4 regions of the Dactylosporangium sp. NPDC049140 genome follow, and region 3 is predicted to be linked to each of the others. Evidence: riboswitches for the same ligand, from Rfam matches in the RefSeq annotation. Region 3 holds a riboswitch; each other region holds the start of a gene.
The links. A riboswitch is a leader RNA that binds a small molecule or an ion and turns the genes downstream of it on or off. The one in region 3 is predicted to bind cyclic di-AMP.
Positions count from the first base shown of each region.

Region 1: it holds a riboswitch for cyclic di-AMP, as region 3 does, so the genes downstream of both, AB0B76_RS00725 (hypothetical protein) here and AB0B76_RS38040 (NlpC/P60 family protein) in region 3, are expected to answer to the same signal.
Region 2: it holds a riboswitch for cyclic di-AMP, as region 3 does, so the genes downstream of both, AB0B76_RS27005 (C39 family peptidase) here and AB0B76_RS38040 (NlpC/P60 family protein) in region 3, are expected to answer to the same signal.
Region 4: it holds a riboswitch for cyclic di-AMP, as region 3 does, so the genes downstream of both, AB0B76_RS15290 (hypothetical protein) here and AB0B76_RS38040 (NlpC/P60 family protein) in region 3, are expected to answer to the same signal.

Region 1 is NZ_JBEZDS010000001.1:164,047-167,572, forward strand. Features, by position in the region: gene AB0B76_RS00720 (FAD-binding oxidoreductase) at 1-889, shown strand, start outside; gene AB0B76_RS00725 (hypothetical protein) at 967-1,782, opposite strand; cyclic di-AMP (ydaO/yuaA leader) riboswitch at 2,084-2,227, opposite strand; gene AB0B76_RS00730 (protein kinase) at 2,587-3,526, shown strand, end outside.
Region 2 is NZ_JBEZDS010000017.1:172,231-175,756, reverse strand. Features, by position in the region: gene AB0B76_RS27015 (hypothetical protein) at 1-43, opposite strand, end outside; gene AB0B76_RS27010 (cytochrome P450) at 242-1,600, opposite strand; cyclic di-AMP (ydaO/yuaA leader) riboswitch at 1,832-1,979, shown strand; gene AB0B76_RS27005 (C39 family peptidase) at 1,983-2,711, shown strand; gene AB0B76_RS27000 (NAD-binding protein) at 2,787-3,526, opposite strand, start outside.
Region 3 is NZ_JBEZDS010000032.1:88,002-91,527, forward strand. Features, by position in the region: gene AB0B76_RS38030 (hypothetical protein) at 1-391, shown strand, start outside; partial or broken gene AB0B76_RS38035 (cellulase N-terminal Ig-like domain-containing protein) at 487-642, opposite strand; gene AB0B76_RS38040 (NlpC/P60 family protein) at 823-1,788, opposite strand; cyclic di-AMP (ydaO/yuaA leader) riboswitch at 1,834-1,956, opposite strand; gene AB0B76_RS38045 (M56 family metallopeptidase) at 2,343-3,311, opposite strand; gene AB0B76_RS38050 (BlaI/MecI/CopY family transcriptional regulator) at 3,308-3,526, opposite strand, start outside.
Region 4 is NZ_JBEZDS010000008.1:17,925-21,450, reverse strand. Features, by position in the region: gene AB0B76_RS15300 (phosphatase domain-containing protein) at 1-427, shown strand, start outside; gene AB0B76_RS15295 (hypothetical protein) at 433-645, opposite strand; gene AB0B76_RS15290 (hypothetical protein) at 672-1,694, opposite strand; cyclic di-AMP (ydaO/yuaA leader) riboswitch at 1,704-1,850, opposite strand; gene AB0B76_RS15285 (glycoside hydrolase family 19 protein) at 2,098-3,204, shown strand; gene AB0B76_RS15280 (hypothetical protein) at 3,308-3,526, opposite strand, start outside.

The DNA.
Region 1 (3,526 bases), on a different contig from region 3:
CGGTGCGCTCCTTCGGGCCAGCGGGACCGAGCACGAGGAGCTCTTCTGGGCACTTCGCGGCGGCGGCGGCAACTTCGGCGTTGTCACCGCCTTCGAGTTCCATGCGCATCCGGTCGGACCGACCGTCATGTTCGGGTTGGCGATGTACGCCGCGGCCGATGCTGAGGAGATCCTGCCGGCCTGGCGGGCCTGGACAACCGGCCTGCCGGACGAGGTCACCGGCCGGGCCATGTTCTGGTCGATGCCGGCCTCGCCGCTGCTACCGCCGGAGGTGCACGACCGGGACGTATTCATCGCCGCGGCCGTGTACGCGGGTCCGCCCGACGAAGCCATGAAGATCCTCAGACCGATCGGCGAATTCGGTACGCCACTCGCCGATCTCAGCGGGCCTATGCCGTTCCGGGACGTACAGCGGCTCTTGGACTGGATGTTCCCGAAGGGGCAGCTGCTCAGCTATTGGAAGTCGGTGGGCGTCCGCGAGCTCGGCGACGACGTGCTCGAGGTGGTGCTGCGCCGAGGACTTGAGCGGCCGCATCCTCGCACCATGGTCCACGTGCCGCAGATGGGGGGCGCCGTGCAGCGGCCGGGGATCCATGACACCGCCTTCGGCGACAGGAGCGCGGCGTACATCGTGAGCATCGACGGCAACTGGACCGACGCCGCCGACACCGAGGCCGACGTACGGTGGGTGCGGGATGCCTTCAACGAGGTGAATGGCCTGCCCTCGGCGGCTGGCATTTACCTCAACTTCAACGGCGACCCGGACCTGGACAGCGCGAGCAGGCGCGCGGCGTTCGGCGAGAATCTCAACCGGCTGGCTCGGGTCAAGCGGGACTTCGATCCCGGCAACCGTTTCCGGCTCAACAACAACATCCGGCCGACCGGCTGACAAAAGACTGGGCGGAACTCCGCCGGCTGTACTTGGCTGAGGGGATGTCGTTGCGCAGCGCCCCGGCGGGGCACGCGCTACGCGACAGCGCTCACGATCTGCCCGGCGAGGGCCTGCCATTGGGCGTAGGCGTCCGGAAACGCCGATACCTGCACGGTCTGTGCCGCCACCGTGACGGCCATCTGTTCCCAGCCTTGGACCTGCACCAGCGCCGCGTAGAAGCGGCGTGCCGCCTCGGCCGGATTCATAAGCTGGGCGACGGTGCCCCAGTTCGGCCGCTGCTGGAACAGGCCGACCGAGTCGTGGTCGCTTCCGACTCCCTCGTTGGGGAGTTTGAGCGACTCCGGAACGTTGGAGTTCGCGAGGTTGTGCAGATGGCTTTCCTGCAGCGCGGTGGCGATCGCGACGACGAATGCGCGCTGCGGCAGGTTCAACTGCTGCCCGACCTGGATGATCGTAACGGCGTTGTTCATCTCCGCCTGGGTCAGCCCGCCTACGGGAGTGTGGACGGTCGGCGATGGCGCGGCCGTTGACGGTGCGGCGGCGGTCGCGCTCGGCGCCGGCGACTGACTCGGTTGCGCGCCAGCCGAAGCCGCCGGCTGGTCGCCCGTGCGCCCGCCGCCACGGGATGCTCGGTTCTCGGCGTACGCCGCCCGCCCGCTGTCGCCCCGCTGCACGGCGTCGACCTGGACCACGGTGGCCGGTCTGTCGACCGGCGATGCAGATACGAACAGCGCACCGATCGCCGAGAACGCGACGATGACCGCGGCCGAGGACACGCCGATCCCCTTGCGGGCCACCGAGTGGCGGCCGCGACGGTAGCGGTGCCGGTGACGGGCGAGGTGCCGGCGCGGCACGGCGCGTCGCTGCCCGTCGGTGTCATCGGGCGGCATGAGGCGACCTCACGACCGGCGGACAGTGCTGATAGCGGTACTTCACGAACTACCTCGACAGACTTGCTCAGCACGCGCCTGCTGCTGGGCGGCGGACGGCGGCGCCGGAGTTCCGGCCGGCACGAGCGAGGGCACGGGCCATCGACCGTCCACAGGGGACGGTTGGGAGGTGTGCCGGGCAGGCGGGTGTGACCGGTACGCGCGCCGGAACGGTTATCGGACCAGACGGCGTCTTTGCTGTGCCGGCCGGCCTCCGGGGCCGCGGGTCGAGGTATAGCGACATGCGAGGGTCTGCACGCGATGCTCCTTCCGATGCCGCCTACCGAGTTAGCTGACGGATTCGGGCGGGAGGATTGCCCTACCTCGCGGCGCGTGGCCGCTTGGATTCACCCCAGTTGTGCTTGGTTCCCCGGCTCGTGCGAGCACGACTCGGCGGGCCCGCCGCGTCGTCACCTCGAACGGAGACGGCCAGGCGCAGCGGACCCCAAGACCATATCGGCTGCATAACCGCAGGTGAAGCCCCAAACGGAACTGCCAAGGTGCGCACGGCAGCCGGGCCTTCTGCCGCTTGCCGCGACGATCTCGCTGTGGCGCAGGTGGCCGGTGAGGACGATGCGCCTACCGCCGGGCGTCTTCGGGGCCTCGGCGTCCTTGACCCAGCCGCGACCGATACGCCGCAGGTCCAAGACCGCGGCACTGTGGGCCCGCGACGCCGAGGCAGATGGACACCGAGCGGTCTGCCACCATGACGTACCGTGACGTCGCCGTGGGTTGAGCCGGGCGGTTGTGTCATGGTTGAGCGCGATGGTAGGGCGTCTGCTGAACGGCCGGTACGAGCTGCGATCGGTCATCGGCCGGGGCGGCATGGCCGAGGTGTGGCTGGCCGTCGACGGGCGCCTGGGCCGATCCGTGGCCGTGAAGATGCTGCACGACGAGGGCGGCGCCGATCCGTCGCTGCCGGAGCGGTTCGAGCGCGAGGCGCACACCGCTGCGCGGCTGTCGCACCCGAACATCGTGGCCGTGTACGACGTGGGGGTCGACGACCGTACGCCGTACCTCGTGATGGAACTGGTCCAGGGGCACAGCCTCGCCGACGAGCTGGCCGCGGGCCCACTGGATCCGCGGCGTGCGGTGCGCATCGCCGAGCAGGTGTGCGACGCCTTGGCGGCCGCGCACGACGCCGGGGTGGTACACCGGGACGTGAAGCCGGCCAACATCCTCATCGGCGACGAGGGCCAGGTGAAGGTCTGTGACTTCGGCATCGCCCGCATCACCGACCGGGCGCAGACCTCGCTGACCGCCCCCGCCACCGTGCTCGGCACCAGCTCGTACATGGCGCCGGAACAGGTCCTCGGCGAGCCCGTGGACGCCCGGACCGACCTGTACGCGCTGGGCTGCGTGCTGTACGCGATGCTCACCGGCCGCCCGCCGTTCATCGCCGACTCGCCGGTGCAGATCGCGTTGCAGCAGGTGCACCAGGCAGCGGTACCGGTGGCGGTCCTGCGGCCCGGCCTGCCGCCACAACTCGCCGGGCTGGTCGGCGCGCTGCTGGCCAAACGCGCAACGGACCGGCCGGCGAGCGCGGCGCAGGTCCGCACGGCTTTGGCCGGCGGGACCGGTGGGGCCGCAACGGCTGTGCTCGCGCACGCCGCCGGACCGGCCGCTTTCGCGCGTGGCGAAGGACCGGCCGCGCTTGGGGGCGAGGCGCCGATCCGCGGCCGCGCCGCGGTGCGGCCGGCAACGC
Region 2 (3,526 bases), on a different contig from region 3:
TCGGGGCGACCAGTTGCGTGGTCTCGCCGGTGGGCCCAGGCATACAGCGCGGGCACGGCGAACGTCTGCGCCGCGGCGATCGTGAGGGCCGTCGCCACCGTGGCCAGTCTTCGCATGAGGCCTCCTGCCGACGCGTACGACCGATTCTCCGACGGCGCCCGGGTCCGCGGCTCGGTTGAACGGCTCGCGTGGCGGCCGACTCGGGCCACCCGTTCCGTGAGGCGAAACCGCCCGGCAGCGCCTAGTTCCGGAACAGGGCGATCGGCTGCCCGTCCTTGGGGAACGGCAACGAGTGGTGGTCCAGCGGCGCGACGTAGCCGGGGTCGACGCTCCAGTGGTACCCGCGCAGCAGCCGGTGCATGATCGCCTTGACCTCCAGGCCGGCGAAGTACAGGCCGATGCACTTGTGCACGCCGCCACCGAAGGGCTCCCACGCGAAGCGGTGCGAGCGGTCCTCGCGGCGCTCGGGCGCGAAGCGCTCGGGGTCGAACGCCGCCGGGTTGCTCCAGTAGTCGTCCATCAGGTGGGTGAACTGGAGGCCGAGCATGCAGAGCGTGCGCGCCGGGATGCGGACGCCCTGCACGACGGTGTCCTTGACGGTATAGCGGACCAGCACCGGCACCGGTGCGCGCAGGCGCAGGGCCTCGCGCATGACCAGGTCGATCGAGACGAGCGACTCCAGTTCGGCCATCTCCGGCGCCGGTCCGAGGGCCAGCGCCTCGGCCCGGCAGCGCTCCTGCCAGGCCGGGTGCTGCCCGAGGTACTGCAACATCGTGGAAATGGTGATGGTCGACGTGTCGTGGGCCGCCATCATCAGGAAGATCATGTGGTTGACGACGTCGTCGTCGCAGAAGCGGTCGCCGTCCTCGGTCTCGATGTGACAGAGCACCGAGAAGATGTCGTCGGTCGCCTCGGCCCGCTTGACGGGCAGGTACCCCCGCAGGAACTGCTCGAGCACCTTCCGGCCGCGGTACGCCCGGCCCCAGCGCGTGAACGGCACGTCGGCCCGGACGATTCCGGCGGCGGCCTGCACGCAGGCGATGAACGCCCGGTTGACCCGCTCCATCTCGGCCGGGCCGGTGTTGCGGGCCCCACCCATGAACAGATCGGCGGCGATGTCGAGGGTCAGTTGCTTGAGGCGACGGTACGCCCGGAACTCCCGCCCGGCCTCCCAGTTCGCCATGCCATGCTCGACGGCGGGGTGCAGCCGGCGGGTGTAGCCGTCCAGCCGCCGCCGGGTGAACGCCTCCTGCATGATCCGCCGATGCCCGCGGTGCTCGTCGAAGTCGATGAGCATCAGGCCGCGGTGGAAGAACGGTCCCACCAGCTGCGACCAGGCCGGCTCGTTGGCGAACGCCTTGTCCCGGTTCTGCAGCGCCTCGCCGCAGGCGTCCGGGCCGAGCAGCAACACCGTGTCCTGGCCGAGCAGGTACGACGGCGCGACCGGGCCGTAGTGCTCCCAGTGGCGCCGGTAGAGCCGGATCGGGTCGCGCTGGTAGTCGAAGATCTGGCCGAGCCAGGGCAGGCCGCGGTCCTCGCGGCGCAGCTCCGCCAGCGGACGGGGGCCGGCGGTGGGCGGCTCCGTAGGCCGGGCCGTCATGGCTCACCTCGCGATGGCATCCTCGTTCCACCCAGCCTGATTCCGGGCGGCCATCGTGTCAACCACCATGTCCGCCCCCGGGCCTGGACGTCGGACTGTCAAGGGTGTCCGCCGTCGAAGGCCTGCATTTGTAGGAGGGGTGGGGTGGGGCGGACGGGGTGGGCCGGTGGATGTACCGACCAGTAATGTCCACGTGTCTGAGCTGGTCGTTTGCCATCGCCAGATGGCGCCGGCCCGGACCCGTCGAGTCGCATCGTTGCGAGCCGGGGACCCAAGCAGTCCCGGGGTGAATCCGTCGGCCTCCTCACGTAGGTCGTGGTAGGGCGTGCTTCCCGCCCGAATCCGTCAGCTAACCCGGTAGACGGCATCGGAAGGAGCCTTGATGCACCAACGCTTCACCGCGCTGTTTCGCCGCCCGATCCCCGCACTGCTCGGGACCGCCTCGCTGGTGGTGGTCTCCGTGGCGACCGCGGCACTGCTCAACGGGGGCGCCGCGCCGGCCGACGCGCACCCCGTCGGCACCGCGGCGCTGAGCACCGCGACGCCCGTACAGCCGGAGGCGACCACGCCGCCGGCCCCCGACCTGCTGGACACCGCGCCGGCCGAGAACACGGTCAACTTCGACTTCCAGTTCCAGCCCAACTTCTACTACTGCGGCCCGGCCTCGACCCGCATCGCGCTGACGTCGGTGGGCGCCGACCTGTCGCAGAACGACGTCGCCGCTCGCCTCGGCACCACGGTGAACGGCACCAACTCGGTCGCCGACGTGACCAGGGCAATGAACGGCGTTCTGGGCAAGGAGGTGTACCAGGCCCGCTTCATCGCTGGCCAGCGGGCCTCGGCCGGCGAGGCGCGCGAACTGCAGTACGACGCCGTCCGTGCGCTGAGCACCGGCCGGGCCCTGGTCGCCAACATCGTGGGCGGCGCCACCGACCAGGCCGGCACCTACCACGAGTTCCCCGGCGGACACTACATCTCCCTGGTCGGCTACCGCGACCACGGCCGCGCCGTGCTCATCGCCGACCCGTCGGGCATGTTCGGCCCGCGCACGTACTGGATGTCCACGGACGCCCTGGCCAACTGGGCGGCGGCGCGCGGCTACGTGGCCTGAACCACCTCCGTGAGCGGCGGCAACGTTTCGGGGAGCATTGTTGCCGCCCTCACGGTCGGGCCAGGTCGGGCCCGTTCAGTCCTTGGCCAGGACGATCACACGGTCGTCCGGGGCGAACGTCACGCTCGCCGCCTTGTCCGGGTTGAGCACGATCCCGTACGCGGGCGCGGCCTGCGCGTTCGCGGCCAGCCGGTAGCCGACCGCCGACTCGCCGCGCAGGCGGGCCGCCTCCAGCACCGTCTGGAAGTTGAGCGGGTGGCCGGCGCGGACGTACAGCTCGGCGGGCTTCAGGTAGATCTCGCTGCCGCCGGCGTCGAACAGCCGGCCGAACACGTCGGCGAGGTGCGGGTTCTCCGAGACCTGGGTCGTCATCAGGCTCAGCAGCTTGTCGCTGACGATGAAGTCGTCGGCCTGGGTGACCTGGGCCAGCTGGCGGTTGCGGTCGTCGCCCATCTCGCTGACGATCGAGAACTTCCCGTCGAGCTTCTGCTCCATGTCGCGCAGGTGCAGCAGCGTCACGAGGGTCCGCGAGTCGGCGACCTGCCGGTCGACGTCGTCGTAGCACAGCGCGATGACGTGGTCGAAGTCGTCGATGCCGAGCGCCTCGAGCACGGCCCGGTCGGCGCTGTCGTCCTCGGTGAGGCTCAGCGACAGGTTCCGCACCTCGGCCGCGAGCCGCTTCAGGCTCAGCGACACGTCGTGGTGCCGCGCCACGACGACGACCTCGGAGCCGGCCGTCAGATACTGGTCGAGCTGCTCGACGACCCCGACGGCCCGCTGGTTCCAGCCGAGGATCAGGGCCCGCTTCGGCGCCG
Region 3 (3,526 bases):
GGCCGATGGGAGCACCGCCGCCTCGCCGGACGGCGAGGACGACGTCACGCCCGGCTCGAACGACGCCACGCCCGCCCAACCGACGCCGACGCCGATGCCGACGCAGTCACCTGACAGGCCCAGCGCGACCGTGAACAGCGTCCAGCGGTTGCTCTCCTCATCCGGCGGCACGGTCGTCGCCCGGTGCGTCGGCGCCAGCGCATACCTGGTCTCATGGAGCCCAGCGCAGGGGTACCAGGTGGGCCACGTCCTGCGCGGGCCCTCCCCCGAGGTCGGCGTCACCTTCCGCAACGCAACCAACCGGACCTGGGTCGAGGTCGAAATCCATTGCGTGGCCGGGACGCCGACACTCGACGATGGCGGCTCGCATGAGGAGCACGGCGATCGCTGACCGGCAGCGGCCGAACGTCGGGCGCGGCTTATCGAGAGAACCCGCGGGGGTCTTCATCGCCCCGCCGCGGCCGACTCGACGTGCAACGACCAGCCGACCTGCCAGGCCAGCGGGTCGGGCGCGTCGGTCACCACCGTGGCGTGCTTCGGCCCGTCCGGGAGGTAGCCGACCTGGTTGACCCGCACCGGCGGGTCGGTCTTCGGGACGTACCAATCCCACGGTTCGCCGCCGATCAGCGAGACGTCGTCGAGCTGCAGGCCGCCTTGCACGTCGCCGCGCAGCTGCTCGGACCCCGCGGCGACGCCCTGACCGCGGCGGCCCGGGACGCCTTCACCACCGGCATGCACAGCGCGGCCCTCATCGCGGTCGGCGCCACCCTCACCGCCGCCGCCCTTGCGTCGCGCTGCTGCCGGCGCGGGCCGGGCAGGACGTCAGGCGGGTCGGCGGTAGCCGGTGATCGGACGGCCGTCGAGCTTGGCCATCCGCACGTAGTCGCCGGTGGTCGGGGCGTGGACCATCCACCCGCCGCCGACGTACATGCCCATGTGGTGCAGGTCGCTGTAGAAGAACACCAGGTCGCCGGGGCGCAGGTCGGCCTTGGCGACCGGCTTGCCGTCCTCCCACTGCCACTTCGTGTAGTGCCGCAGCGTCACCCCGGCCGCCGCCCACGCGGCCATCGTCAGCCCCGAGCAGTCGTAGCCCTTCGGGCCGGCCGCACCCCAGATGTAGGGCTTGCCGATCAGCTCGCACGCCTTCTTCGCCGCGGTGCCGCCCGCTCCGCCGAGGTAGTCGACCGGGCATGCAACCGGCTTGAGGGCGCCGGTTGCGCCGCTGCTGCCGTACGCCTGCTGCCGGACCTTCTGCAGCTCGGCGAGCTTGCCCTCGATCTGCGTCTTCTTCGCGGCGAGATCCTTGTCCTGCGCGGCCTGCTGGGCGATCAGCCCGTCCAGGGTCTGCTTGTCCCCGGCGAGCTTGTCCCGGGCCGCGGCCACGCTCTGGATCTGGGAGCGTTCGTTGCGGGCGATCGCGTTGATGACCGTGAGCTGGTCCAGCATGTCGGTCGGGGTGCCGCCGCTGAGCAGGACCTGCATCGTGCCGACCCGGCCGGTCTTGTACTGCCGCACCGCGATGTCGCTGATCTTGCCCATCGCGGCGTCGACCTGCGCCTGCAGCGGCTGCAGCTGCTCCTGCAGCTTGGCCGCCTTGGCCTGGTTGTCCTTGAGCTGGCTGTGGACCTGGTTGTACTGCTCGATCGTCGGCTCGAGCTCGTTCCACATCTGGTCGATCTGGGCTTCCAACTCCGCCGGGGTCGGCTCGGCCTGCGCCGTCCCGGTACCGGCCACCAGGACCGCGAGCGCGGTCAGGACGGCGACGACAGCGCGGGCGGGGCGGCTCATGATCCGGGTACGGCGCGGGCGGCGTGGCGGCACGTGCGGGAGGCTCCTTCTTCCCTCGACCGCCTACCGGGTTCGGGCGGGAAGGACGCCCTACTGCGAAGGCGCGGATTCACCCCGAGATGCTGCGGTTGGGTCCCCGGCTCGACTTCGACTCGGCGGCGCCGGGCACCGACGCCGACCGGGGGCGATCGACGCTCCGGATGCCCGGCCGGAGCCGACCTTACGCATCGTCCCCACTCCGCACAACCCCATCTCCTACGGGCCGTAGGATGTGACCGGCCCGAGCTGCAACCATCTTCCCTGTTCACGGTGTTGATCCGTGGGCGCCGAACGGGACATAGCACGACGGGTAGTTGATTCGGGAAGGTTGCGTCGATCACAGTCCGAGCCCCGCGCCGCTACGGTCGGTGAGGGCGGCGACGAAGCGCGCGCCGTCACCACGTCGCCGGCGGCCGACCCGGACCGGGCGGCGCCGTGGCCGGTCTACCGGGCGCCCGGTGGCGGGACCGTCGCGGCGAGCTGGCGGTACCTGCTGCCCGACGAGCAGCTGGAACCTACGGGGCCAGCGGTGAGCGTTCCAGCGCGGCGATGAGCACCGGCAGCAGCGGCAGCAGCGCGAACAGCCCGACGGCGACGCCGGTCAGCGCACGGGGCAGCGGCCGCGGGCGGTACAGCAACCGGTGCAGCCGCTCCGTCGCGTCGCCGCCGTCCGCGGCCAGCAGCGGTCCCGTATCGCCGGTGCCCGGCCGGCCCGCCGCATGCGCGCCGGCCTGCTGGACGCGGGCCTCGGCGAGCGCGACCAGGGCGTGGGCCAGCACGATCGGCGGGGTGCGGCGGACCGCGACGTCGTCGGCGCGCAGCTCCACGAGCCGGTGGACCTGCCGGACGGCGGTCCCGAAACATGAGACCCAGGGGAACGCCCGGTCCAGCAGCCGGGCGGTGCGCACCAGCCGGTAGTGCCCGCCGGTGGCGTGGGCCTGCTCGTGCGCCGCGACCGCCTGCAGCTGCTCGCCGGTGAGGTGGTCCACCGCGGCGGAGGTGACCACGACGTCGCGGACGCCGCCGCCGGGCAGCAGGTACGCGGCGGGCTCGTCCGCGGGCACCACGATCACGCCGAGCCCGGGCAGCCGCCGCCCGGTCCGCGACAGCATCCCGCGCAGCCGGCGACGCTGCCGGCCCTCGGCCCGGGCCAGCCGCCACCCGGCCAGCCCCAGCCGGACCGCGGCGGCACCCAGCAGCGCCGCACCGGCCGCGGCGACGGCCTGGGCGGCGACGCCGTGCGCGCCGAGCAGCGCGTCGAGGCACACCTGCCACGCCCGGCAGACCAGGTCGTGGGTGTTGTCCCAGTGCAGCACCGCGGTGGCCCCGGCGAGCGTGGCACCGGTCACGACCGCGGCGCACCACATCTGCCAGGCGAACAGGCCCAGCCCGGGCGCCCGCACCACCCACCGGGCGCGGCCCAGCCGCGGCCCGGCCACCGCGAGCAGCAGGGCGGCGTAGGCGGCGAGCAGCAGCGTGGTCACGGCGAGGCGATCTTCCGCTCGTACGTGTTCAGCGCCGAGCGCAGCGACGCCGCCTCGTCCAGGGTCATCTGGCCCAGGAAGTGCAGCAGTGTCTGCTCCCGGTCGCCGCTGTCGGTCAGTGCATCACGCATCAGCCCGGCACCGTACTGTTCGCGGGTGGCCACCGCCTCGTAGACGTGGGCCCGGCCCTGCCGCACCCGCTGCAGCCAGCCCTT
Region 4 (3,526 bases), on a different contig from region 3:
GTCCACCGGCGCCTGGAACGTGGCGGCGACCCTCACGCGGTTCCTGTCGCGGCACCTGTACCCGGCCGGCCCGCTGTTGCTCACCGACTGGGGGCCGCAGGCAGACCGGTTCTTCCGCAGCGGCCAGGCGCACAAGCGGGCCTCGCTGTCCCGGCTCGCCCAGGAGTTCCCGGACATCCGCTGGCTGCTCGTCGGCGACGACGGCCAGCACGACCCGGAGATCTACGCCGAGTTCGCCGCGGAGCACCCGGACAGCATCGCGGCGGTCGCGATCCGGCACCTCTCGCCCACGCAGGCGGTGCTGGCCGGCGCGGTCCCGGGCGTGGCCGGCAACCCGCGGCGCTTCCCGCCCCACGACTGGCGCTGGCTCGGCGCCCCGGACGGTGCCGGCCTGTGGCGCCTGCTGCGCGACACGGAACTCCTGTAGCTCCTCTAGCCCTTGCGGCCCGCACTCGAGCTCATCGGGGCGCCGACCTTCTCGATCAGCTCGTGCAGGACCTGCTCGGACTGGTCGTGCGGGACCTGGCAGGTGCCGGCGGCGAGGTGGGCGCCGGGGGCGTACGGCAGGTCGGTGAGGATGTCCGTCGGGCCCACGTCGACCGCGCCGTCCTTGCCACGGAAACGGCCGGTCGACGGTTGCCCCATCGGCCGGCCGCTCGCGTCTTTGAGGATTACAGGATCGAGAGGTGTACGTGGTTCGTGTGGTCGCTGGAGGGATCGCCGGCGACGCCGCTGTAATGGTGCCAGCCGACGGCGGGCGTCCAGATCTCCTTGAACCAGATCACGTACATCACGCCGAGCGCATTCGCGTTCTTGACGAAGTACGCGGCAAGCGTGCTGCCGTAGACGAAGTCGTCACCGGAGGCCACGCCGCCGAATCCCGATTTCGTCTGTACCGAGAAGTCGCAGGCCCGGCCCTTGGGGTGCTCGTACGGCCCGCTCGGGCGGAAGCACGCCACGAACCGCTTGAAGTTGTCCTTCTGCGCCTCCTGCATCGCGTGCAGCATGCGCGGGGTGATGCAGCCGGTCGTCGTGGGGTCCTTGACGCTGCACGATTCCTTCGGCAGCGCGCCGGTGGATGTGCGGGGCACCGGGTCGGCGGTCGGCAGGTTGGCGGTGACGAAGCCCTTGCTCGGCCCGCCGGCCAGCTTCAGGGCGTTCTCCGCGTCCTTCTTCTTCTGCTCCATCGTCTGGACCTGCTGCTGCTGCGCGGCGACCTCGTCCTCGAGCGCCTTCTTCTGCGCGGCCTGGCTGTCCTTGAGCTGCTTGAGCTGGTGCAGCAGGTTGTCGTTGTGGTGGGCGATCTGGTTGATGGTGCCGGCCCGTTCGGCGAAGCCGTCCGGACTGCCGGAGTCCATCAGCGCGGCGAACGTGGTGAGCGGGCCGGTGCGGTAGGCCGCGACGGCGATCGAGGCCACCTGGTCCTGCACCGTCGCGAGCTGGGCCTCGGTCGCCTGCAGCTGCGCGGTGAGCTCGCCCTGGCGCTTGACCGAGGCGTCGAACTTCTCTTTCGCCTCGGACCAGGCCCGGGTGCTGTCCTCGAGCACGGAGCCCAGGGTGGGGTTCGCGCTCGAGCCCTCGTCGCCGGTGTCACCGCCGGGCTCGGCCGCGGCGGGCGTGGCGGCGAGCCCCCCGAGCACGAATGCCGCCAGCAGCGCGACCATCAGGCGCCGGTAGGGATGTCGCAATGACATCTTGTTCGCTGTTCCTTCCGTCGGCCGCCGACCGAGTTAGCTGACGGGTTCGGGACGGAACGACCCCTACCACCCTTCGGAAGAAGGGCGGATTCACCCCAACGTTACGGTGGGTCCCCGGCTCGCCACAGTGCGGCGATTAGGCGGCAGCCTCGCCCGGCACCGGGGGCGGTGCCCTCGTGGACGTGACCGTGGGTCACTGTACCCAGGGTGCCGAATTCGCGCACCGGACGGTTTGTCCTCTTCCAGTTGAAGACACGCCGCAGTGACGTAGATCACCGTCGGGCCGCATGCCTCAAGACAACCGTAAATATTCTTCATAAAAAGATGACGTTCGCTCCTTCACGCCCCTCCGCCTGGTCGGATGGGCAGGTCAGACGACCTGGGTAAGGAGTGATCAACGGTGTCGAGAGTGCGCCTGTGGGCGATGCTGGCCGCGGTGACCGTCGTGGGCGGGGTGGTCGCGGTCTTCAACATGCTCCCCGCGTCGGCCGCGTCCTGCAGCCCCGCCTGGCAGGCCTCGGCGGTCTACACCGGGGGCGCGACGGTCTCCCGCAACGGCCACAACTTCCTCGCCAAGTGGTGGACGCAGAACGAGGCGCCCCCCGGTACGACCGGCGTCTGGCAGGACCAGGGCTCGTGCGGCGGCTCGACCCCGCAGCCCCCGACCCAGACCGGCACCGCGGGCGGCTGCAGCTTCCCGGCGTGGGTGCAGGGCCGCAACTACGCGACCGGGGACATCGTGAAGTTCACGGACGGTAACTTCTACGTCGCCGAACATGACAACCCGGGCTACAGTCCGGTGATCAGCACCTGGTACTGGGACCCGTACGCGTGCACCGGCACCGGTGGTGGAACTGGTGGGACGACTCCTCCCCCCTCGAACGGCTCCTTCGTCGTGAGCGAGGCGCAGTTCAACCAGATGTTCCCGGGCCGGAACTCCTTCTACACGTACTCGGGCTTGGTGGCGGCGCTGTCGGCGTACCCCGGCTTCGCGAAGACCGGCTCGGACGACGTGCGCAAGCAGGAAGCGGCCGCGTTCCTGGCGAACGTGAACCACGAGACGGGCGGCCTGGTGTACGTGGTGGAGCAGAACACCGCCAACTACCCGCACTACTGCGACACGAGCCAGTCCTACGGCTGCCCGGCCGGCCAGTCCGCGTACTACGGCCGCGGCCCGATCCAGCTGTCGTGGAACTTCAACTACAAGGCCGCGGGCGACGCGCTGGGCATCGACCTGCTGCACAACCCGAACCTCGTGCAGACCGACTCGGCCGTGGCCTGGAAGACCGCCCTCTGGTACTGGAACACCCAGAGCGGCCCGGGCACCATGACCCCGCACAACGCCATCGTCAACGGCGCCGGCTTCGGCGAGACGATCCGGAGCATCAACGGCAGCCTGGAGTGCGGCGGCCGCAACCCGGCACAGGTGCAGAGCCGCGTGTCGGCGTACCAGCGCTTCGTGTCGATCCTGGGCACGGGCGTGGGGGCCGGCTCCCTGTCCTGCTGATTCAGCGCTTCCTTCCGAACCTGGCGGCGGCCCTCCCTGGGGTGTGGGGGGCCGCCGCCGGGTCGTTCAGGCCCTCCTTCATTTGCGGACCGACGCCGGGCGGTCAGGTGCGGCGCTCCGGCTCCTTCTCCTCCACGACCGCCAGCACGCGGGACGGCAGCGTGACGACCTGGGCCAGAACGGCGAGCGCCGGGAACGCCAGCGCGAGGACCGTGTTACCGGCGATCAGCGCGGCCGACGGATGCGTCCAGTCCTGAGCGCTGCCCGATGCGCCACCGGCGCCGTAGAGCGCCAGCACCACGCAGGCGACGTACGCGTAGGC